DNA from 4 places in the Paenibacillus sp. TSM33 genome. Region 2 is predicted to be linked to each of the others. Evidence: predicted binding sites of a transcription regulator. Region 2 holds the regulator's gene; each other region holds the start of a gene.
What was found. Region 2 encodes Rex, which represses fermentation and respiration genes when NADH is low (regulators of the CRP and FNR family bind a similar motif). Its sites were predicted from a motif close to TTGTGAAATATTTCACAA; they were not measured.
Positions count from the first base shown of each region.

Region 1: a site for Rex is predicted at 1,349-1,366, ahead of ACN6NF_RS21290 (cytochrome ubiquinol oxidase subunit I). Genes of this name have one in related genera too.
Region 3: a site for Rex is predicted at 3,641-3,658, ahead of lpdD (prenylated flavin chaperone LpdD). Genes of this name have one in related genera too.
Region 4: a site for Rex is predicted at 3,447-3,464, ahead of nirB (nitrite reductase large subunit NirB). Genes of this name have one in related genera too.

Region 1 is NZ_JBLZXB010000019.1:101,063-106,676, reverse strand. It holds gene ACN6NF_RS21295 (response regulator) at 1-1,026, shown strand, start outside; gene ACN6NF_RS21290 (cytochrome ubiquinol oxidase subunit I) at 1,434-2,840, shown strand; gene cydB (cytochrome d ubiquinol oxidase subunit II) at 2,827-3,840, shown strand; gene cydD (thiol reductant ABC exporter subunit CydD) at 3,840-5,600, shown strand; gene cydC (thiol reductant ABC exporter subunit CydC) at 5,581-5,614, shown strand, end outside.
Region 2 is NZ_JBLZXB010000017.1:483,964-489,577, forward strand. It holds gene ACN6NF_RS14090 (cell wall elongation regulator TseB-like domain-containing protein) at 121-645, opposite strand; gene ACN6NF_RS14095 (amidohydrolase) at 683-1,984, opposite strand; gene ACN6NF_RS14100 (redox-sensing transcriptional repressor Rex) at 1,971-2,624, opposite strand; gene dinG (ATP-dependent DNA helicase DinG) at 2,652-5,534, opposite strand.
Region 3 is NZ_JBLZXB010000017.1:1,335,381-1,340,994, reverse strand. It holds gene ACN6NF_RS17925 (S8 family serine peptidase) at 1-3,500, shown strand, start outside; gene lpdD (prenylated flavin chaperone LpdD) at 3,687-4,037, shown strand; gene ACN6NF_RS17915 (hypothetical protein) at 4,046-4,633, opposite strand; gene ACN6NF_RS17910 (DUF4190 domain-containing protein) at 4,855-5,226, shown strand; gene ACN6NF_RS17905 (hypothetical protein) at 5,320-5,614, shown strand, end outside.
Region 4 is NZ_JBLZXB010000009.1:10,092-15,705, forward strand. It holds gene ACN6NF_RS03295 (Ger(x)C family spore germination protein) at 1-473, opposite strand, end outside; gene ACN6NF_RS03300 (GerAB/ArcD/ProY family transporter) at 466-1,569, opposite strand; gene ACN6NF_RS03305 (spore germination protein) at 1,595-3,253, opposite strand; gene nirB (nitrite reductase large subunit NirB) at 3,571-5,614, shown strand, end outside.

The DNA.
Region 1 (5,614 bases), on a different contig from region 2:
GCCCGGCAGTTGGCAGCAAAGCAGAGGCTGGCCGAATTGTGTCGTGAGCAGGGTAGAGGCATTGTGTTTGAGGCTGGAATATATACGGGCCTATTGCTTCCCGCCAGGTTAAAAACGGAAAAAGATGCTGTTCAGTTGCTGGCTGCATGGCGACAGGAACTAAAACCGTGGGTAAATGAAATCTATGGGGCTGCCGGCGCTCCGGTAGACATTCTTAAGGATATCTCCAGATCTTTTGAGCAGGCATTACGATTATTGGAGCGTGCGTTTTTGTTCCGGGCAGAAAGAGTCATGCTTCCCGGCGACCTACATGAATGGGAGACAGCACATGCTGAAATGGATGAAGCGTCTGATAGAGCATCAGATGATCCCATGCATTATGCAGAAAAGCTGTACTACGCGCTGGATATGGCTAATGGTAAAGCGGCAACCCGTGTCATTAAGGACATGGAAGTCCAATTTCCTCAGATTTATCGTACAGAATCTGCAATCAAGGCGGCCTTCGCTCAGACATTCACACTCGCACTGAACAAGTATGCAGCTGGACAGGAACACAGCCGGACTGTGCTGGAGGAGCACTCCAACTTGATTACCAATGTATATGCGTATTCAACATTGGGCGAGCTGGTGGATCACTCGCTCGAACATGTGTTGCAGTGGATTGGCCAGACTGATATGAGTGGCAAGGAGATCATCATGAAGCAAATGATTGACTTTATACATGGTCATTATGATGAAAATTTGCGACTGGAGTTACTGGCAGATATGTTCAATTACAATAGTGGGTATTTGGGCAAACTGTTCAAAAGTCATACAGGCGAGCCCTTTAATGCCTACCTGGATAAGGTAAGGATTGAGCGAGCAAGGGAATTGCTTGCACAGGGGATTAAGGTGCACCAAGTGGCGGGCCGTGTGGGATATGCGAATGCAGATTATTTTCATAGTAAATTTAAAAAGTATGTTGGAGTGTCACCTTCCTCCTACCGTAATCAGGTCCAAAAGAACGGAGGAACAGAAGGCTGTTGATCGGATTCCCTAGGTTTAACGTTATGAAGTCTCTCTTGCAGATGCCGGATGCATGTTCTCCGATATCTGTAAGAAAGGCTTTTTTATATGGTGAAAAAAGGGTGGATCAATAGAAAAAGTCACATTTACTATGGAATTTAGGTAGTTTTCATAGAAAAGACATCGTTATGACACAACTTTGACACGATGTTCACATTTTTGATTCTATTTCATTTAAATTTATTCTATATAATGGGGATAATCTGAAGCCCGGTTATGGCAACCATGGGGAAGTTAGCTAAGTGAGTCATTTCCTAAAAAAGTGGCAGTTTCATATGTAACAATGTGAATACAATCACAAATATAAAAGACTTCAGATCACAAACATTAAATCATTGTTAAGGGAAGTACAGGGGAGGAGCAGCATCATGGACGTATTGGATTTGGCACGGTTGCAGTTTGCAACCACTACGATTCTTCATTTTGTTTATGTGCCGATCTCCATTGGATTGTCATTGTTGGTGGCAATTATGGAGACTATGTATGTTATTAAGAAAAAAGACTTGTACAAAAAAATGGCTCAATTCTGGGGAACGTTTCTGCTGATTAACTTTGCGCTGGGCGTAGTTACCGGAATTTTGCAGGAGTTCCAGTTCGGAATGAATTGGTCGGACTTTTCCCGTTTTGTCGGTGATGTATTTGGTACACCGCTAGCCATTGAAGCATTGCTTGCGTTTTTTCTGGAATCAACCTTTATTGGCCTATGGGTATTCGGCTGGGAAAGACTATCCAAGACTGTACATTTAGTGTGCATGTGGCTAGTAGCGATCGGCACAATGCTCTCGGCTTTGTGGATTTTGGCTGCTAATTCATTCATGCAACGTCCCGTAGGATATGGGGTTGTAAATGGCCGGGCAGAAATGCAGGATTTTGCTGCTTTGTTAACGAACGAGCAGCTTCTGTGGGAATATCCTCACACCATCTTTGCTGCCATCGCAACTGGCGCTTTCCTCGTAGCAGGGATTAGTGCTTGGAAGCTGATGCATAAAAAGAATATGGACTTCTTTAAACCTTCTTTTAAATTGAGCATTATTGTTGCATTAATCTGTGCCATTGCTATTCCTTTGTTTGGTCATGGACAGGCTCAATATTTGGTCAAAACACAGCCCATGAAGATGGCAGCCAGTGAAGGCCTGTGGGGAAACAGCGGCGATCCGGCGCCTTGGACGGTTATTGCAAATATTGATCCTGATAAGCAGGAAAATACCTTTGAGATTAAGGTTCCGTTTGCACTGAGCTTTCTGTCGTATAGCAAGTTTTCTGGCTCTGTGCCTGGTATGAAGGAGCTTCAAGCACAGTATGAAAAGACCTACGGTCCGGGTGATTATATTCCGCCTGTCCGTACGACCTTCTGGAGCTTCCGCATTATGATTGCGGCAGGCTGTGCCATGATTGCACTTGCTCTGTACGGAGCTTATCTGAGTTTTCGACAAAAATTGGAGGTCTCCCATCGTTGGTTCTTCCGTCTTATGCTGTGGGGGATATCGCTCCCATTCATTGGCAATACTGCGGGCTGGATCATGACAGAAATGGGACGTCAGCCTTGGACTGTGTTTGGTTTGCTTCAAACGAAAGATTCTGTTTCACCTACCGTTGTAGCAGGAGAAGTGTTGTTCTCACTGATTGCATTTACGACGTTGTATCTCATTTTAACGGGTGTATTGGCATTCCTGTTTGCTCGTACCGCTCGTAAAGGCCCAGATATTGAGCCGCATCAGCATACGGTAATTCATGATCCATTTGCTCAAGGGGGTGACAGCATTGTCGCTAAATGATTTATGGTTCTTATTGATCGCTGTGCTGTTTACAGGCTTCTTTTTTCTAGAGGGCTTTGATTTTGGCGTAGGGATGGCTACGGGATTAGTGCCGCGTAATGACCAACAAAAACGTTTGATGATCAATACGATTGGTCCATTCTGGGATGCCAACGAAGTGTGGCTGATTACAGCAGCAGGTGCGATGTTTGCCGCTTTTCCGCATTTTTATGCAACGATGTTTAGCGGATATTATCTGGTATTTGTGTTTATTTTGTTAGGTTTGATCTTGCGAGGAGTCTCCTTTGAGTTCCGGGGCAAGGCCGAAGGGAAAGGGTGGACAGGAACGTGGGATGCTTGCATTCTGATTGGCAGCTTCCTGCCGCCGATGCTGTTTGGCATGGCCTTTGCGGCTTTGGTGAAGGGTGTACCTATTCAGCAAAACATGGATCTGAAAGCCGGATTCTTGGATGTGTTCAATGGATACACCGTATGGATTGGACTGACCGTGGTCGGAATGTGCCTTATGCACGGGCTGACGTTCATTTCTCTGCGGACGATTGGTGAAGTAAGGGATCGTGCTCGTGTGATCGCGTCCAAATTTCTTCCGGTGTTGGGGATTTTGCTTGCTGGTATGGTGGTATGGACTTATTTTGCAACGGATTTATTTGCACGTCGCGGTCCCTTTATGTATGTTGCGGTTGCAGTGGGAATGGTTGCCTATGTGCTAACATGGTATTTCCTGAAGCAGCGTCGTGAAGGATGGGCTTTCGGGATGACCGGTGTCATCATTTTGCTAAGCTTCGTTTCGTTATTCGTTGGCTTGTTCCCAAGATTTATGGTGAGCTCGATCAACAGTGCTTTTGATTTGACGATATATAATGCAAGCTCCAGTCATTACACACTGAAAGCCATGACGATTGTTGCAGCAACGCTTTTACCCTTTGTGTTGGCTTATCAGGCGTGGAGCTATTTTGTTTTCCATAAGCGTCTCAGTGAGAAGGATCATCTGGAATACTAATGGATAAAGCCTGGTTTGAATTAAAGGGCATTCGGCCAGTAATGCTGCTGCTGGCCGCCCTTTCTCTGCTCCAGGGAGCAGCGGTAATTGCACAAGCCATCTTTTTGGCAAAGGCTGTTACGATTTTATTTAAACAAAATCCGCTGGTAATGGCATGGCCATCGCTGGCGTTGTTTTTCGCGGCTTTTGCAGTGAGGCATACGATGATCTGGCTGCAACGCCGGACAGCCGGTCGTTTCGCCGAAGCAGCAGGCGCTTCCTTACGGGAGCGTCTGCTTGCGCGTTTGTTTGAGCGAGGCCCGGGTTTTGCTGCGCAAGAAGGAAGCGGCAAGTTGGTGACGCTAGCGCTGGATGGCGTGGATCGGGTTCGCAATTATTTGGAAATATCCATTCCTCGTATGATAGACATGATGGCTGTAACCTTACTTGTGCTAGTGTATGTTTTCACATTGGATATGATTTCAGGTGTGATTTTGACAACTACGATGCCGATTCTGGTGGGCTTCTTTATTTTACTCGGCTTGGCGGCGCGGAAGCAGGCGGACAAACAGTGGCGTTCCTATCGTCTGTTATCACATCATTTCACGGATTCGTTGCGTGGACTACAGACACTAAGGTTTTTGGGACGCAGTCGGGCGCATGGGGAAACCGTAGGGAAGGTCAGCGACCAGTATCGTACAGCCACGATGCGTACGCTGCGGGTAGCGTTTCTTTCTTCATTTGCCCTCGATTTTTTCAGTATGCTGTCGGTCGCTTTTGTAGCGGTAGGCTTGGGTCTGCGTCTGATTAGTGGTTCAGTGGGACTGGAGGCAGCGCTTGCGGTGCTTATTCTGGCACCGGAATATTTTATGCCTATACGCCAGTTGGGATCAGACTATCACGCCTCATTGGATGGTAAAGAGGCTTGGGGAGCGATACGCTCGATTCTCGGTGCAGAAGAAGAAGCGACGGAGACGAATGTACAGACAGCTAATGATAAAGGATTAGACATCACGGGGCATGACATCCTTAAGCTGTCTGATGCGTGTTTACTGAATGAAGACGGCTCTGCCCGGCTTGAACATGTGTCTGCAAGTGTTGAACCGCACATGAACATGATCGGCATCGTCGGAGCGAGTGGTGCAGGCAAAACGACATTGCTTAGTCTACTTGGCGGCTTTTCTGACCCCACTTCAGGTGAGGTGATCCTTAATGGATGTCGATTATCTGCGGATACCAAAGCTGAATGGCAGCGGCATATTGCCTATATTCCACAGCATCCTTACTTGTTTAGCGCTACTTTGGCCGATAATATTCGCTTTTATGAGCCGGAAGCATCCAACCAGCAGGTAGAGTGGGCGATTGATGCCGTTGGACTGCGTGAACTGGTGGACGGTCTTCCGAGTGGGTTGAATGAGCCTATTGGTGAAGCAGGCCGGACATTGAGCGGAGGACAGGCGCAGCGGATTGCCTTGGCGCGTGCTTTGCTCAGTAACCGTCCGATTATTTTATTGGATGAGCCTACGGCACATTTAGATATTGAGACAGAATGGGAATTAAAACAGACCATTTTGTCCGTATTGAAACACAAGAGGATGTTTCTCGCCACCCATCGGCTGCATTGGATGCCGGATATGGACTGTGTCTGGATGATGAATCAAGGTCGTCTGGAAGAGGTAGGTTCCCATCAGCAACTGGTTGCCAAAAAGGGAGAATATTATCGATTGCTGACGGGAATGTCGGAAGGAGGGGACGAACGGTATGAGAGCAACGGACAATAGTAGCCAAGGCTGGT
Region 2 (5,614 bases):
CAGCGGAGTGGCCCATTTGAAACTAAAGAAGTGAAGCGATCGTAAGATCAAATGAACTACGCAGCACTCCTAATGCTTTTGGGCACTTCCAAACCACCATGCCCACACTTAACTTCATTGCTAGTAATTAGGTAAAGTATACTTTATCCCCGTCGATGCTCCATCTGAGAAACGGTAAAAGGTATAGTTGTGATGGCTTTCATCATCGTAAAACAGTTGCCATACATATTCGCCATTGAACACACTCGGTTGGAGCCTTACAATTTTTGCATTCGGAAGTTGCTGCTGAATTATCGCTGTCATTTTTTGCTCGTCGACTCCGTTTTTCATCAGCTCGGTATGAACACCGCTCGGATCTGCGACAGGTACGTTAGGTTTACCCTCCATTTTTTGGAAAGGAACCCACACCATTATATTTTCATTCTGTGCGTTTTTTCCTTGAACCACCCAATATATCTGATCCCACACAGACTTCCATGTCTGAGTCGTGCTAACCAGACCACCTGATTGCTTGGCCTTCATGATAGCGGCATTTTTCTCAGCCACCTGGTCTTGAGTAACATAGGAATAATACCAGAAAATGCTGACCAGGATCAGTATTACGGCCAAAATGGCGACCGCTATCCATTTCTTCTTATTTTTCAAACCTGTGCTTCCTCTCTAAGGGGATGTGACACCTGAATTAGCGCGACAGCAGCCCTTCAAAGGCGGCTTGTGCCTCATGTTTGATACGTTCCTCGTCCATCGTCAGGCATTCGCCATTTTTCACAACCTGACGGCCGTCTACCCACACATGAGCCACGTCTTTGGCACTTGCAGAGTAAACGGCATGGGAAATAAGATCTGTACGCGGCAAGAAATGGGCCTGATTCAGATCTAGCGCGATAAAGTCAGCCTTGTTGCCTGCTGCCAGCGCTCCTACCTCTTTTAAACCAATCGACTTTGCACCATACTCTGTTGCCAGACGCAGTGCTTCATTTGCAGGAACTGCCGTTGGGTCGCCAGATACTCCCTTGTGGATGAGTGCCGCCAGACGCATTTCCTCGAACATATCCAGGTTATTATTGCTGGCAGGACCATCTGTTCCGAGAGAAACGGTCACTCCTGCACGCAGCAATTCAGGCACTCTTGCTACACCACTTGCCAGTTTTAAGTTGCTGCCTGGATTATGTGAAACCGCCACACCCCGTTCCGCCAATAAAGCTATTTCTTCGTCGTTCAAGTGAACGCCATGGGCAACCAGTGAAGGACGGGAGAAAAAGCCAAGCTTATCCAAGTGTGCAACTGGACGCAAACCATAGTCGCGTACGTTTTGTTCAACTTCGGCGATCGTCTCGGACATGTGCGTATGCAATGGTAAGTCGAGATCATGTGCTGCTTGAACAAATTTCTCAATAAACGCAGGCGGGCATGTGTATGGTGCATGCGGAGACATCATCGTTGTAATACGACCGTCTGCTTTTCCATGCCAGTTACGCGCAAAAGTCACGGCCTCAGCCAGCTTGATCCGCTGTTCTTCTTCTGAACAGAGTCCAATGGCTCCACGCATCAGACTTGCACGAATACCCGACTCTTCAGCTACACGAGCCACCTCATCCATATGATCGTACATGTCCAGGAAAGTCGTAGTTCCACCTTTCAGCATTTCCAGCACTGACAAGGATGTTCCCCAGTACACATCTGTAGATGTAAACTTGGCTTCCATAGGCCACATTTTTTCCTGAAGCCACACTTGAAGTGCCAAGTCATCTCCATACCCTCGCAGCAGAGACATCGCCGCATGGCCATGAGTATTGATCAGACCAGGCAAAAACAATAACCCCTTACCGTCGATTGCTTCTGTCTCTTCCTCACCCGCAGGCAAAGTCTCGCCAATGTAAGTAATACGGCTATCCTCCACAATCATAAAACCATGAATTACCCCAGCTTCGGGTCCATTGACGGCAAAAGAACCGTTTTTAATCATCCATTTATTCACTGTCATATTGTACTTCTTCCTTTCCGTCCTCCAGATAATAAGCGAGGCTAAGCAAATCAGTTGTAAAGTCTGTGGCATGTATCCGAATGTTAGCTGGTGCCTTGAGAATGATAGGTGCAAAGTTTAAAATCGCTCCAATTCCACTCTCAATGAGCCTATCAGCTACATGTTGTGCCTCAAAATCAGGAACAGTAATAATCCCGATTCGGATATTTTTTTCTTTCACAGTCGCTTCCAGTTCATCCATCGGCTGTACGACCAAGGTATTGATTCTGGTCCCAACCTTATCCGGGAACGCATCAAATACCGCCACAATCTTCATATTGTCTTTTAAATAAGCATTATAGTTCGATAGGGCTTGACCCAGATTACCCGCTCCGACCAATACTACGTTAATTTGCTGGTCGATTTTCAGGATATGGCGTATTTTCTCAATTAGATAAGAAACATCGTAACCGATGCCCTTCCGACCAAAATCGCCAAAATAAGCAAGATCTTTACGAATTTGGGCCGGGTTCAAATCTAACCTCTGCCCCAGCTCTTGAGAAGAGACCGTAGCCACCTCCCGTTTGTGCAGTGCATTCAGATAACGTAAATATACGGGTAATCTCCGTACCACAGCCTCTGAAATTTTATCTGATTTCATACTTGCTCCCCCTAATTGTAACGGACTTTAGGTGTCCGTCCGTTGTGCCTCTGTCTCCGGGGCGGATTGGAGCCATTCGGCGATGCGAGGCACCATTTGCTCCGATGGCATATGCTCCATTTTTGGTCCCGGTAACGAGTACAAAAAGTGCTTTCCGTAATAGGATTCGATCACACGCGTATCGTAAACGATGACGACTCCGTGGTCGCTCGCTGTACGTACCAATCGCCCAAATCCCTGCTTGAAGCGAATAACTGCTTGTGGTACAGACAGCTTCATAAATGGATTCTTCTTCTGCTGCTGGAGCAACTCGCTTTTGGCCTCCAGTAACGGGTGATTGGGCGGTTGAAACGGCAAGCGAACGATGGCCAGACAAGTCAAAGCCTTCCCTGGAATATCGACGCCTTCCCAAAAGCTACTGGTTCCAAGCAATACAGAAGCTTTGGCTTCCTGAAAACGGCGGGTTAGCTTGCTGCGACTCCCACTGTCCACACCTTGTCCTAACACGGTAATATCGCTGGACGCTAACGCCTCTTTGAGCGGCTCATACACTTGCCGGAGCATCCGATAGGAAGTAAACAGAACGAGCATTCTCCCCCGCGTCGCCTGGGCAGTCGCTCCTAGAGAGCTAACGAGCATCTCTACAAAATGTGCATCTCCTACACTGCCCTTCACACTCGGAAAATCTCGCGGAATGACCAGCAACACCTGATCCCTATAATTAAAGGGTGATGGGAGCTGTGACGTCATTAATCGTCCTTGATCTGCGGCCTCCTGCAAACCGAGTTGATCGGTCATGTACTGAAACGATTTATCTACCGATAAAGTAGCAGATGTCAGAATAATACTTCTTTTTTTGTCAAAAAACATTTCTTTCAACTGGCGGCTCACATCGACGGGCACCGCATAAAATTGCAATGATTTACTACGGAATTGTCCACTCGCTTCAAGCCAATATACGGTTGTTTCATCATCGAGTCGTATAAAGAAGCGCAAATTTTCCCTAATCCCCGCCAAATCCTTAAGCAGACCCGTGATATCTGTAATGAGACTATCCGCCGCATAATCGTCATGTTCTTCCTTGACATCCAGCATCAGCTTGTCGCCCTTGCGCAAAATTTCGCTCAATGTTACATAAAGCTGATTTTCCAATGCCGCCGCCTGATCCCACTTTGCAGGCTTGGCTGACGGTTTGAGACGCGAAGAAAATTGCCCCGTTTCACCTGGTGTAGCATCAGTTCGCTCCGGCAACATGCCAAACAGCTTATCACTTAGTAAGTCCCAAGTTTCCTTAACCTCTAACACAAGTGGGTACAACTGATCAATGACCGAGGCCCATTCCGTCGACTTCTCATGCCCCGACTTTGCCAACTGCTGACGTAACGAAGGCAATTGCCCATTCTTGCTGTCCTTGAACAATCGAGTCAGCGTATGCACGAGTGTGAAATATTTCATATGCATGCCCAGGTGCTTACCAGCTACTTCCTCTAGATGATGTGCCTCATCAATCACCAAGTGTTCATAGCTAGGCAGCAGTTGATGACTTGCTTTGACGTCGGTGAACAGCTTGGAGTGATTCGTTATAACCACATCCGCTGTTCCTGCTTCATGACGTGCACGATGATAGTAGCATTTGCGGAACCATGGACAAGAACGACCAAGACAGGACTCGGAATCACTAGCTACCGTTTCCCAAAAATCCCCTCCACGGTTGCTCAGGTTTAGTTCCTCATCATCACCGGTTTCTGTCAGAGTCAGCCAGACAATCATTTGAGCCGCTGTAATCAAGTCTTCCTTTGGTGTCGCGAAGTCTCTTCTGTTTATTTTATGTTCAAACTTACGCAGACACAAATAATGCCCCCGTCCCTTAAAGATGGCAGCACGGAACGGGAACGGAATCACTTTTGTCAGCATCGGAATATCACGCTCTCGCAATTGCTCCTGCAGATTAATGGTATGCGTGCTTACGGTGACCCTCTGCCCATATTTTACACTGTGATACAGTGACGGAAGCAAATAGCCCAGGGACTTCCCTGTTCCTGTACCCGCCTCGATCAACAAATGCTTATCTTGACTCAGGGCTTGATTTACACCCTCAATCATTTGTATCTGCGCCTCGCGCTCCTCATATTGGCTCAAGGATGAACGCAAATTGTCCCGTACATCATCCATATACTCCTCAAAGGAAACGCCTGACAGTGGATTCGGATCATCTTCTCTGCGTGGAGCAGCCAGTTCAGTCCAATCTTCCACTTTAAGCGCAAGCTGACGAAAAAACTGATGTTTCTCCAAATCCTGAATAGGGTCTAACTCTTTCTCTTCTCGTACGCCGTCAAGAAACCATCCCAGGTCACTGTCTTCCTCTGCGAACAAATCGCTAAGCCGCTGTATCGTTATCAGAGGTAATGCCTGAAGCTCACCCAGACACTTTAAAAACACCTCAGCCGTAGCCAACGCGTCACTGTCTGCTTGATGAGGGCGGTCATGCGCCAGACCAAACTCAGAGGAAACAAAACCTAGCTGATAAGAGGATAACGATGGAAACATAATTTTCAGAAAATCCATCGTATCTAAAATTCTACCGCTAAAGGGTAAGTATCCACATCGGTCCAAAGCGCTTTGCAAAAAATTGAAATCAAACGCCACGTTATGACCGACGAGTACGACATCGTCCAGCATAGGCACGAGTTCCATCATCATTTCTTCGAGTGCAGGTGCATCCTTGACGTCATCGTCTGTAATTCCGGTCAACCCGGTGATAAAAGGTGGAATAGATCTTCCAGGGTTTACATAAGAGCCGTAAACACGGGAAATGCTGTTATCATGATCTATAATTGCAAGTCCGACTTGAATGATATCATCCGCGGACTGGGTGCCTGTCGTTTCAAAATCCAATACCGCAAATTTCATTCGAGCTTAATCCTTTCTTATGACACATACAAAAATAATAACTCTGTATAATAGCATAGCAGAAGATTGTCTATTTGGAA
Region 3 (5,614 bases), 850 kb from region 2:
ATGTCTCCAAAGGTGTTAAACCAGGCTACACACAAGACTTTGAAAAAGACATCGCCGGTATCAATATCGGGGGTCAGGGTAGTGTTTGGAAATGGGGAACCCCGACAAGCGGCCCTAAAGGCGCGCATTCGGGTACAAAGGTCATTGCGACCAATCTCGAAGGCCAATACCAAACCAACTCCAACAGTTATTTTGTGGCCCCTCCAATCGATCTAACTGAAAGTTCCAAAGGTGCACTGGTCAGCTTCAAGCATTGGTACGATCTTGAAAACAATTCTGATTTCGGCAAAGTGTATGTAGCGACCACAAACAATCAGAATGCGTTTGAGCAGGTATTATCGTTTACTGGCACCAGCAATGGCTGGAAAACACAATATCTTGATTTGCGAGCGTTTGCGGGTCAAAAGGTATACCTCCTGTTCAACTTTACTAGTGACAATACAATCGTGAAAGATGGCTGGTATATTGACGATCTGTCCATTCAGGAACCAGACAGCGTTGCCCCTGCTGCCCCTGGCCATTTGACTGCTGAAGCAGATACTGTGGGCAATGTTACACTCGCCTGGGGTGCTTCCTCTGATGAAGATGTGAAGCAGTACAAGGTGTATCGTTCAACCCAGTCCGGCAAAAATTATACTTCCATCGGTACAACCTCTGGGCTGACCTACACGGATACGATCACTGTCGGTGGTGCGACCTATCATTATGCAGTGGCGGCCGAGGATTATAGCGGTAATGAAGGTGTCAAGTCGAACGAGGCTTCACTAAGAGTGGACGTGCCGGATACGCTGTATAGCGATCATTTTGACGGCAGCTCAGACAATGGTTGGACTCATTCCGGGACCAAGGATGAATGGGAACGCGGCATTCCTAAGGAAGTAGGACCGGAAAGCGCAGTGTCCAAACCGAATGTGTGGGCCACCGATCTCGATAGCAACTATGAGAACGGTGCTGATTTTTCACTGGTTTCTCCAAAAATTAATTTGAATGGTATACGCAACGCAACACTGACCTTTAATCACTGGTTTGAAATTGAGGGCGGCTATGATTACGGATATGTAGAAGTGTCCAAAAACAATGGCGACACGTGGAGTGAGGTGGGCAAATTCTCGCATAATACAACTGGGAAAAAGTGGACTCCTGTTTATTACAATCTGGATAGCTATACCGGCAATGAGATTCAAGTTCGCTTCCGCTTAAAATCGGATAACAGTGTGAACAAAAATGGCTGGTATATTGACGATTTCCGTGTGCTGGGTGTTCCAGCTTCGACAGTGACCAAGGATATCGTACCTGAGTCCAATATCAAGCTGGAAAAAGCGGAAGAACAATTCCCGCTGTACAAAATTACAAGCACTGAAAAGAGTGAATTCCAGGAAAAAGTGAAGCCGGCAGAAGCATCAGTGGATCGTGGACGTGTCGGTCTCGACAGTCTTCCAGCTAGTGCTACGGTTACGGTGCTGGAAACTGGACGTTCGGTGAAAACAGACCCAACCACGGGCAAATACAGCTTCACTCATGTAGCGGGTGACTATACGTTGAAGGCCGAAGCCTACGGTTACGTGCCTCAGACGAAAGCAGTCACGATTGAGAATAACAAAGTCATCAGAGCAAACTTTAGTCTCCAGGCTGTCCCTCACGGTACAATTCACGGGGTTATTACTGACAAGCAATCCGGTGAACCGATCCAAAAAGCGAAAGTATTGGTGCTCGAAGATGCACGTATTGCTCCGGTAGAGACGAATGAGGCTGGAGAATTTACGCTGGACGTACTGGAAGGAACATACACATTGTCCATCGCAGCCGAAAATTATTACAGTGACAGTGTTTCCGTGACTGCTCCTCCAAACGGCAGTGTTGAAGCGAATGTCACGTTGAAGCCTTTCATCGGTTTCCAAGGAGGCATCGCCTATGATGACGGTACAGGAGAAAATGCCAGAGCCTTTAACGCGGCAGGCAATTCATGGGCAGTGAGAATGACACCTGAGTCGGAAGTGGCACAGGTGACAGGAGCATCACTGTTGTTCTGGAACTCTGCTTTCCCGAATCCGGGAGGAACGACATTCCAATATTCTGTCTATGACGCCTCCGGTGCAGCAGGAGCACCTGGACGTCTATTGGCTGGTCCATTTGACGGAACAGCTGTACGGGATGAGACAAAATGGACGACGGTACAGCTTCCAGAGCCGGTGACGGTTCAAGGCGATTTCTATATTGTATATACACAGTCTGCGGTAGGCACACAGTCGCCGGGTCTTGCTACAGATGAAAACAGCCCCAATGCGCTTCGCAGCTGGCAAGGTGTAAGCGGCACATGGAGCCAATCCCCTGAAGAGGAAGGGAACTACATGATCCGGGCGATCGTCAGATATCCGGTCAATGCTCCAACGATTACGACTCCTACGAAGGCCACGTATACAAAGGAGGATACAATTACCGTAACAGGAACTTCTCCGGCAGAAGGAGCTGATATCCAGCTCTTTAACGGCAGAGAGCTGGCTGGCACAACGAAAGTGAAGGATCGTCAATTCAGTTTATCGGTCGATCTTCAGCCAGGTGCTAATCCACTAAGTGTTCAAGCGGCGGTATATGGCAAAGTAACCGATCGTTCCGAACCGGTGGTCGTGACGCTTGATCAGACAAAGCCTGGTCTGATCCTGACTTCGCCTGGTGAGGGAGCACGTACGAACGCGGGGGTGGTCAGTGTAACCGGTACGGTGTATGACGAGTTCCTCAGCGAATTGACGATTAACGGCGAGCCCGCTGAATTCGGAAGTGACGGCAGCTTTAATAAACGGTTGCTTATCAATGAAGGTGAAAATCAAATTACGGTAACGGCCAAAGATCTTGCCGAAAACGAAACGACTGTTACACGCTCGGTGTATGTCGATACAGCGCTGCCGAAACTTGAAAATATTAGTCCTGCTGAGGATGTACGTATCACTCCAGGACAGCCAGTACGAGTAGCTTTTGACAGTGCATCCGGTTTGGAGGCATCCTTCCATGTGGAACTGCCCTTTAACCTGTCCACTCTGGCCCGTAACGAAATTCCATTAAATGAAACTTCGTCAGGCCACTATGAAGGGACTTATTTCACTTCATCTTCTCTGAACCTGGAAGGCGGAGTCATCGTGATCCGGGTAAGGGATGCAGCGGGGAATGAAGTGGAGACGGAGGCACCGGGAAGAGTGTATGTAACCCATGGTGGAGGAGAGGGCCCTGGTCCGAATCCACCTACATCGAATGAAAAGCCAGTAGCTATTATCCAGGCGAATGACTCAGCCAAGAAGAACAAAAATGTACAATTTAACGCCAAAGCCTCCCGTGATGCAGATGGTGAGATCGTCAGCTACAGTTGGAATTTTGGCGATGGCGATACGGCGGTTGGTTCGAAAGTGAAGCATAAATTCACCACAGCCGGAACGTATACGGTGGAGCTAACAGTGACGGATAATGACGGCGCAAACGGTAAGGCAGTTCATACCATCACGATCCGTTAACAGCAAGTAAGAGTAAGAGGATAGAAGATTTTTTAGAATGCAATGCAGGCCCACAGCAAGCCACTGTTAATAGAGGCTACTGTGGGCCTTTTAAATTTGTCCAACAGTTCAGGAAGCGATACAATGAATAGTACTCTAAAAAGTGAATCGTTTCACAATAATATTTTTTTAGCAGGAGAGGATCATATGATTCATTTGGAAAAAGAAAGCGGACGTATCCGTCTTGTGCTGGATGCCTATTTTATGGGGGAAGATATCGTTGTGCTCATATCAGGCGGTGATCAGCCTCACTTGGGAACGATTACAGCAGGAGCTAGGCTTGAGCCGATTCAAACCGTGCAATTGCAAAACCACAAGGAATTTTATATTACTGAAGAAATTGCAGTTCGCTTGCGTAAAGAGTTTGCGGGTAACTTCGCCATTTGCTGTGGGACGCATTTGGATCATGCAACCAAGGACGAAATCCGAATGCTGACAGATATGGCTATACAAATGGGAAAAGAGCTCATTGAAGAACTTAAGCAAGTACGCTTGTAGCGACCTTTTTAAGTGAACTCCTGAAAGAGTAGATTGCGATAGGGATATTTACTAAAGGGATACTTAAAAAGCAATGCAAATCCATTATCCTCAATGTCTACAGATTTTAGCGCAGAGGATGGAATTAAACTACGGATCATTACCTGAACTGCACGCTGGTCTTGCCTGTTGATCGCTTTGGCTAAGGCAGAAGCAAAGCATTCATTGCGTGCCAATTCGCGATATAGCGGAAAAACGGCTTTGGCAATGGCGCGATGAACCTTGGGTTCAAATGTAAACTGTACCGTCCCGGGTGGAATCGTCGTACCGTTCGTATAATAAAGCATCGGTGGCTGAGCTAAAAAGGAAATAAAGTAGCCGATCCCATTCGTGCCTAAGCCTTGTTTGGCAGCAAATGGCGCTACCGAGCAGAGAAGGGATTTCATCCGGTCCAAATTACCCTGAACGATAGCGCGTGACCATTGGACGGCAAAAGCACGTCGGGTTGCAATAGCTTTATAAAATGGCAGCATGGCGGCGGATATTTTCCGAAGTGTCTCTGCGTGTAAACGTTGGTGACGCGAGCCCTTTCTGCGGGCTGTTCCACGATATAACATAGCTCCGTCCTCCTTGGTAGGATGCTCTTATGGAGCGCAATTTATCTGTAATAGGTACAATACTGTATGCCTGGTTATCTCAAAAAGTGCTAAGATGCTATGCTTCTTCTTTTTGATGTTCTAATTTAAAAAATTGAAATAAGTACTGTCCTGATTTGTAAGATTGTGGTACCCTAGAACTTATATATTGCTATTATAATTATTGGAGTTGAATTAAACAGATGAGTGACTTGTACAAGGAGCCTCGATCTTCCGATCCTTTCCAGGAGTCGAACGATTATAACGCCCCATTTAACCAGCCCCCAGTAGTTCCACCTACAAATAGTAAAGCTGTTGCGTCGATGGTGCTCGGGATTTTATCTGTTGTCATTCCCTATCTTGGGTTGATCATCGGAATTGTAGGTATTATTTTGTCCAGTCTTTCCCTGAAGGAAATTAATCGTCATGGTGAGCAAGGCAGAGGCATGGCTATTGCTGGACTGGTATGTAGTATTATCGGCACACTAATTTATGCACTGATTATCATTTTCTTGGTTATTGTTTTTGTTGTGGCGGCTTCTAGTGGTGACTCGGATATTTTTTCAGACATTTAATGAATTAAAGAATGCTTGAGTCAGACAAACCATTCACGATTTGCCTATTGGATGCTATGATAGAGGGAGTCCAATCAAGGAGAGTGAAGCTGTATGGCACGTACTCAAACACAAAAAGCGTTAAGCAAGGCGAAACGCGCCGGGATCTATTGCGCGGCACAGAGCCGCAAAACGAATGATCATTATGGCGAGATTTCGCAGCACACGCGAATGAAGCCGACCAAACAGGAACAATTACAAAAGGTCAAGCACAAGAAGCGACTCGTTCAGGGTGACGCTTCTTTTTTTGTCTCAAGCGAAGTCAAAAAACTTCGAGAAAGTGAATGTATAGGAGAGGATAGTATTTTCTATAACATAGGTCAAAAAGGACTTGATAATAATTATCATT
Region 4 (5,614 bases), on a different contig from region 2:
AAGAAGACCAAACAACTCGGACGAATATCATTATCACGAAGCACAAAATCCATCAATTGCTGCATCGTCTGTTGTTTTGCCAGTTCGGTAGAAATCACCATGACCTTTAGGTGGTGGCCAATAACGGGGCGATCCAAACGGAGAGAGAGCTGTCGAAAAATTTCAAGCAAAGAATCTCCTGTGCTGGTTATGTTGTTATAGTTTGGCTCTTGTCCCCCTCCTCCACCTTGCTGGCTTGGGCCACCAGATGATTTTTTGGGAACGATTTGTAAACTGGCCGTAATTTTATTTTTCTTGAAGTACCGGCTTCCTTTCTTCTCCAGATCCTGTTCCAATGGAGTGAGCTCTCCACGGTCCAGAGCCAATCCTGTATATATGCTAAGCTCCTCTACTTCTTTACTGCTCCAGCAGCCGACTTGAGTGACCAGAAGAATGGAGGCAAGCAGTACAGATAAGATAGACCGTCTACACATTTTGCTTCAATCCCTTCTTCCTGATCATCAATACGATGGAGAGAAATACCGGTATCATCAAAAATAATATGATCCCCATGTATCCAATCGCGTCACCGAGACTAAACACTTCCATCATACGAATAGGAGTCATGGTGGAGATAAAGATAAGCGGAATTAAACCGAAAATCGCATAACGATATTTGAGACCAAACACTTGTGAGAGACCTAAAGATGCATTGAAGAAAAAACTGCAGAAATTACAAAACATTTGCATCACCCAGATCACCAGCAGTGGAAACTCCAGACGCTCAAAAAGAAATCCGGGGATCTCAAAACTTCGCATCAAATTAATGGTAGGCCAAGTACTTGTCACCGTAGAATCTACTGATAGCCCGCCGATCACCATAACTACAGTCAAAAAATACAAAACTAAAGGGATACTGATGCCCGCTGCCATGGCCTTAAATGCTTTTTCGGGCTGCTGCATAAAAGCGACCAGTGTCATGACGACTTCACATCCAGCAAAGACAAGAATAGTCGATTTCAGCCCCTTGATGACGGGGAAAATTCCATCACTCAATACGGGACGAAGATGATCAATTTGAAAAATTCTTAAGCTAAAGACAAAACAGAGAAGCAGAAAGAAGAGACTGATCGGAAGTACAATCTGGTACAGCCGCGCGATGGAATTAATGCCTCCAAAAACCAAATAACTCCCTACCCAGATGAATGGAATCACAATCGCCCAGATGGGTGTGCCTTCCAGTAGGAAAAATACGGTTACCTCAGCTAACACACGGATCTCAAATCCGGCTATGATAATAAAGTAAATAATTAATAGCACGCTTAAGAATCCTCCCGGAACAGTGCCTACAATTCTTCTGGAGTATTGATATATGGTGTTTCCAGGAAACTTTTGACTTAACTTCACCATGACCCAGATGACGAATATAACAATACCTCCGCCGATAAGGACAGAAAGCCAGGCATCAGGAGTCTGCACTTGTTCAGTTACACCTCTCGGTAGCGTCAAGATCCCTGCGCCCAATACGGTATTGGTCAAGAATACAGCCGCCTGCTTCGTTGTGATCTTATCATCTGAGTTTCTAAACACAGTAGCTCCTCCTTCGTATTGGGCATCATGATCGTCGTTTGCGTTGCTGTGTTTTCATCATGACAGGTCTTCGTTTCATCAGAGAAATAGGAGCTCGGATGTACAGATCCTTCCAGTCGCTTGGTCGCATGGGGGAAAAGGGAGTTACATATGGTACACCAAAGCTTCTTAACTTCGTCAGATGGATACAAATTAACAGAAAGAACAATATGGTTCCAAACATGCCCAGCATTGCTGCAAAAAACATTCCGACAAAACGCAAAAGGCGCAGGGTTATGCCCGCACTATATGTTGGTATGGAAAACGAAGAAATGGCCGTAACCGCAACCACAATGACCAGGAAGGGACTAACGATGCCCGCATTGACAGCAGCATCACCGATGACCAAGCCTCCTACAATGCCCATCGCAGGACCAATAGGTTTGGGCAAGCGAATACCGGCCTCCCGTAGAATTTCGATAGAGATTTCCAAAATCAGGACCTCAATGACGGATGGGAAAGGGACGCCTTGACGGGTTCCGATAATGCTAATGACCAGCTTGGTCGGAATTAAACCGGGATGAAACGATATAAAAGAAATGTACAAAGCAGGCCCCATAAGCGCTATAAACGCTCCGCTAAAACGAAGCAGACGTAAAAGTGTTCCTGGAATCCATCGCTCATAATAGTCCTCGGGAGATTGAAGCAGCATACTGAAGGTCACCGGCACAATAAGTGCAAAGGGGGTACCATCCAGTAAGATCGCAATTCTTCCTTCCAACAAAGCATTAATGACACGGTCGGGACGCTCTGTGTTATGAGCCTGTTGGAATGGACTTAAATAATTGTCTTCGATAAGTTGTTCCACATATCCGGATTCAGGTAAAAAATCCATGTCTATTTTTGATATTCTGCGGCTTACTTCTTCAAGCAGGTCCGGATTCACAATATCCTTTATATAAGCGATAACGAGATCCTTTTTGATTCTGCTTCCTACTTGGAATTTCTTCATTTCCAGACTCTTATTTAAGCCTTGGCGGCGAAGCATCGAAGTATTTTCACTCAATACTTCCGTAAAACCGATTCTGGGACCCCGAAGCAATGCTTCAGAGGTTGGCTCATTGACGGAGCGAATAGCGCCGTTAGGCGGGCCCACCAGTAGCGCTTCCTTCATTCCTTCAATTAATAAGGCGGTATGACCTAAAAGGATGAACTCGTACAGTTCCTCCATACGGGTAACTTCACTAATTTGCGTAAGTGGCATCAGGCTTTCTTTTATAAAAGAGTTACTTAAACCTTCCGGCTGCTGTTCCTGTTGGTCCTGGCCCTGCTGGCCCTCAAACATCAAGACCTCCAATACCTGCTCGCTCATAAGCTTTTCATCCTGCATACCATCTATGAAGACTAACATGGACCGAGCATGAAATTTCTTCACCATAAACTCACGAAAATGCACATCACTATTTTCGCCTATAGCCTCACGAATTGTCTGTAAGTCGGAATCATAATTTCCTGTAATTTTAGAGCTTGGTCCATGTCTTTGATCAATGGGACCTTTGTTATGCTTAGATTTGGCTCCCTTACTGCCGACAAATGAATAAATCGAGGTGTTTATATAATAAATTCCTAAAGGAATAATCAACGCGAGGCCGGCTTGAAAGAGTGTACTCCAGCTAGGAAGATAAGTAATGATTTTAGACCACATGATGATTACCTCCAAACAATTCAATTCATTTTCCCATAAGATACAAGTTGTTCATAAAGTATTCCTTATAACGGTTGTATTTACGCATGAATTGGAAAGATTCATTCGATGACACGGCTATGATTTCCGGTCCTTACCTTAATCCCTTGAAATAGAATAGGGAAATCCCTAAATATTCATAATTTTAACTATATTGTGATTGAAATCACATATAGACCTATCTACTGTATTAGAATAGAAGCATAAACAATATTCATTAGAAACGTAGAGATGTCGTCGGATAGGAAGTAGCGTCGAATGAATGGAGGAACCGGTATATGATAAACAGTAAAAAGAAGCTTGTGGTTATAGGGAACGGGATGGCTGGTATCAATACGGTCGAACAAATTTTAAAATTAACGGATAAATATGAGATTACAGTCCTGGGAAGTGAGCCGCATCCAAACTATAACAGGATCATGCTCTCTTATGTGTTGGAAGGTAGTAAAACAATAGATGATATCATACTGAACGATTTGCAATGGTATGCGGACCAAGGGATTACTTTATATACAGGAAAAATGGTTAAAAGCATCGATGGTGAGCACAAGAAGATTCGCACCGAGGACGGACTGGAAATTGATTACGATGTAGCTTTGGTAGCCACTGGCTCACAGTCGTTTATTCTGCCTATTCCGGGTAAAGAATTACCGGGCGTTATTGGTTTCCGAGATATCGCCGATTGCTCGGAAATGCTGGAAGCAGCGAAAACCTACAAAAAGGCGGCTGTCATTGGCGGAGGTCTATTGGGGCTGGAAGCAGCTAAAGGCCTGGTCAACCTGGGGATGGATGTTACGGTCGTTCATTTAATGGAAGATTTGATGGAACGTCAGCTAGACCGGGAAGCCTCTGCGATGTTGAAAGCAGAGCTGGAACGGCAGGGAATCAAGTTTGCTATGCAAATGCAAACTGCAGAGGTGTACGGTCAAGATCGGGTACAAGGACTGCGCTTCTCGGATGGAAGCGAGCTGGAAGCGGATTTGGTCGTAATGGCCGTCGGAATCAAGCCTAATATCCAGGTAGCCGTGGAAAGTGGTATGGAAACGAACCGTGGGATTGTGGTCGATGATTTGATGAGAACATCCTTGCCGGATGTATATGCCGTAGGGGAATGTGTTGAACACCGTGGGGTCTGCTACGGTCTGGTAGCTCCGCTGTTTGAACAGGGAAGTGTAATTGCCAAACATTTGGCAGGCGCGGATACCGAAGGTTATGCAGGATCGGTAGTTTCCACCAAGCTCAAAATTTCAGGGGTGGATGTTTTCTCAGCTGGCGAATTCATAACTCAGCCTGAACATACGGTGATTGTGGCAAAGGATGAGTGGAAGCGCACATACAAAAAAGTACTGCTTCGTGATAATAAAATTGTGGGGACTGTACTGTTTGGCGATGTGAGCGAATCTGCTAGTCTTCAAAAATATGTGCGTCAGCAAACGCCGATGACAGATGAGATATATGGACAGCTGATGGGTACCGGATGCAGTAATCACGGGTCGAAAACATCGTCCGCTGAAACGATGGCGGATGATGAAATTGTCTGTGGCTGTAACGGTGTGACTAAAAAGGCGATTGTGGATGCAATCAATGAAAATGGACTAACCACAGTCGATGAAATTAAGGCATGTACCGGAGCTACGCGTTCCTGTGGTGGATGTAAGCCAGTGGTTGAGCAAATTTTGCAATATGTTCTTGGAGACAGCTTTAAAACGTCAGCCAAGCAAGGAATATGTGGCTGTACAACATTGAGCCGGGACGAGATTGTTGAAGCGATCAAAACCAAAGGGCTCACAACTACGCGTGAAGTGATGAATGTACTGGGTTGGCATAATGATGAAGGATGCTCCAAATGCCGTCCGGCACTGAATTATTATTTGGGGATGATTAACCCAGATACCTATGAAAATGAGGGAGATTCCCGCTTTGTAAATGAGCGATTGCACGCGAACATTCAAAAGGATGGAACATTTACAGTGGTGCCAAGAATGTATGGCGGTGTAACGACTCCAGAAGATTTGAAGAAAATAGCTGATGTTTCTCTTAAATACAACGTTAAAGTCGTTAAAGTAACTGGGGGACAGCGGCTGGATTTGATTGGTGTCCGTAAAGAAGATCTGCCTAAAGTGTGGGAAGAACTCGATATGCCTTCAGGATATGCCTACGCGAAGTCACTTCGTACGGTTAAAACCTGTGTTGGATCGCAATTTTGCCGTTTTGGTACACAGGACTCGATGGGAATGGGAGAAGTGCTGGAACGGAAATTCGAACGACTGGATTTCCCGGCGAAATTCAAATTAGCGGTTAATGGGTGCCCACGCAACTGTG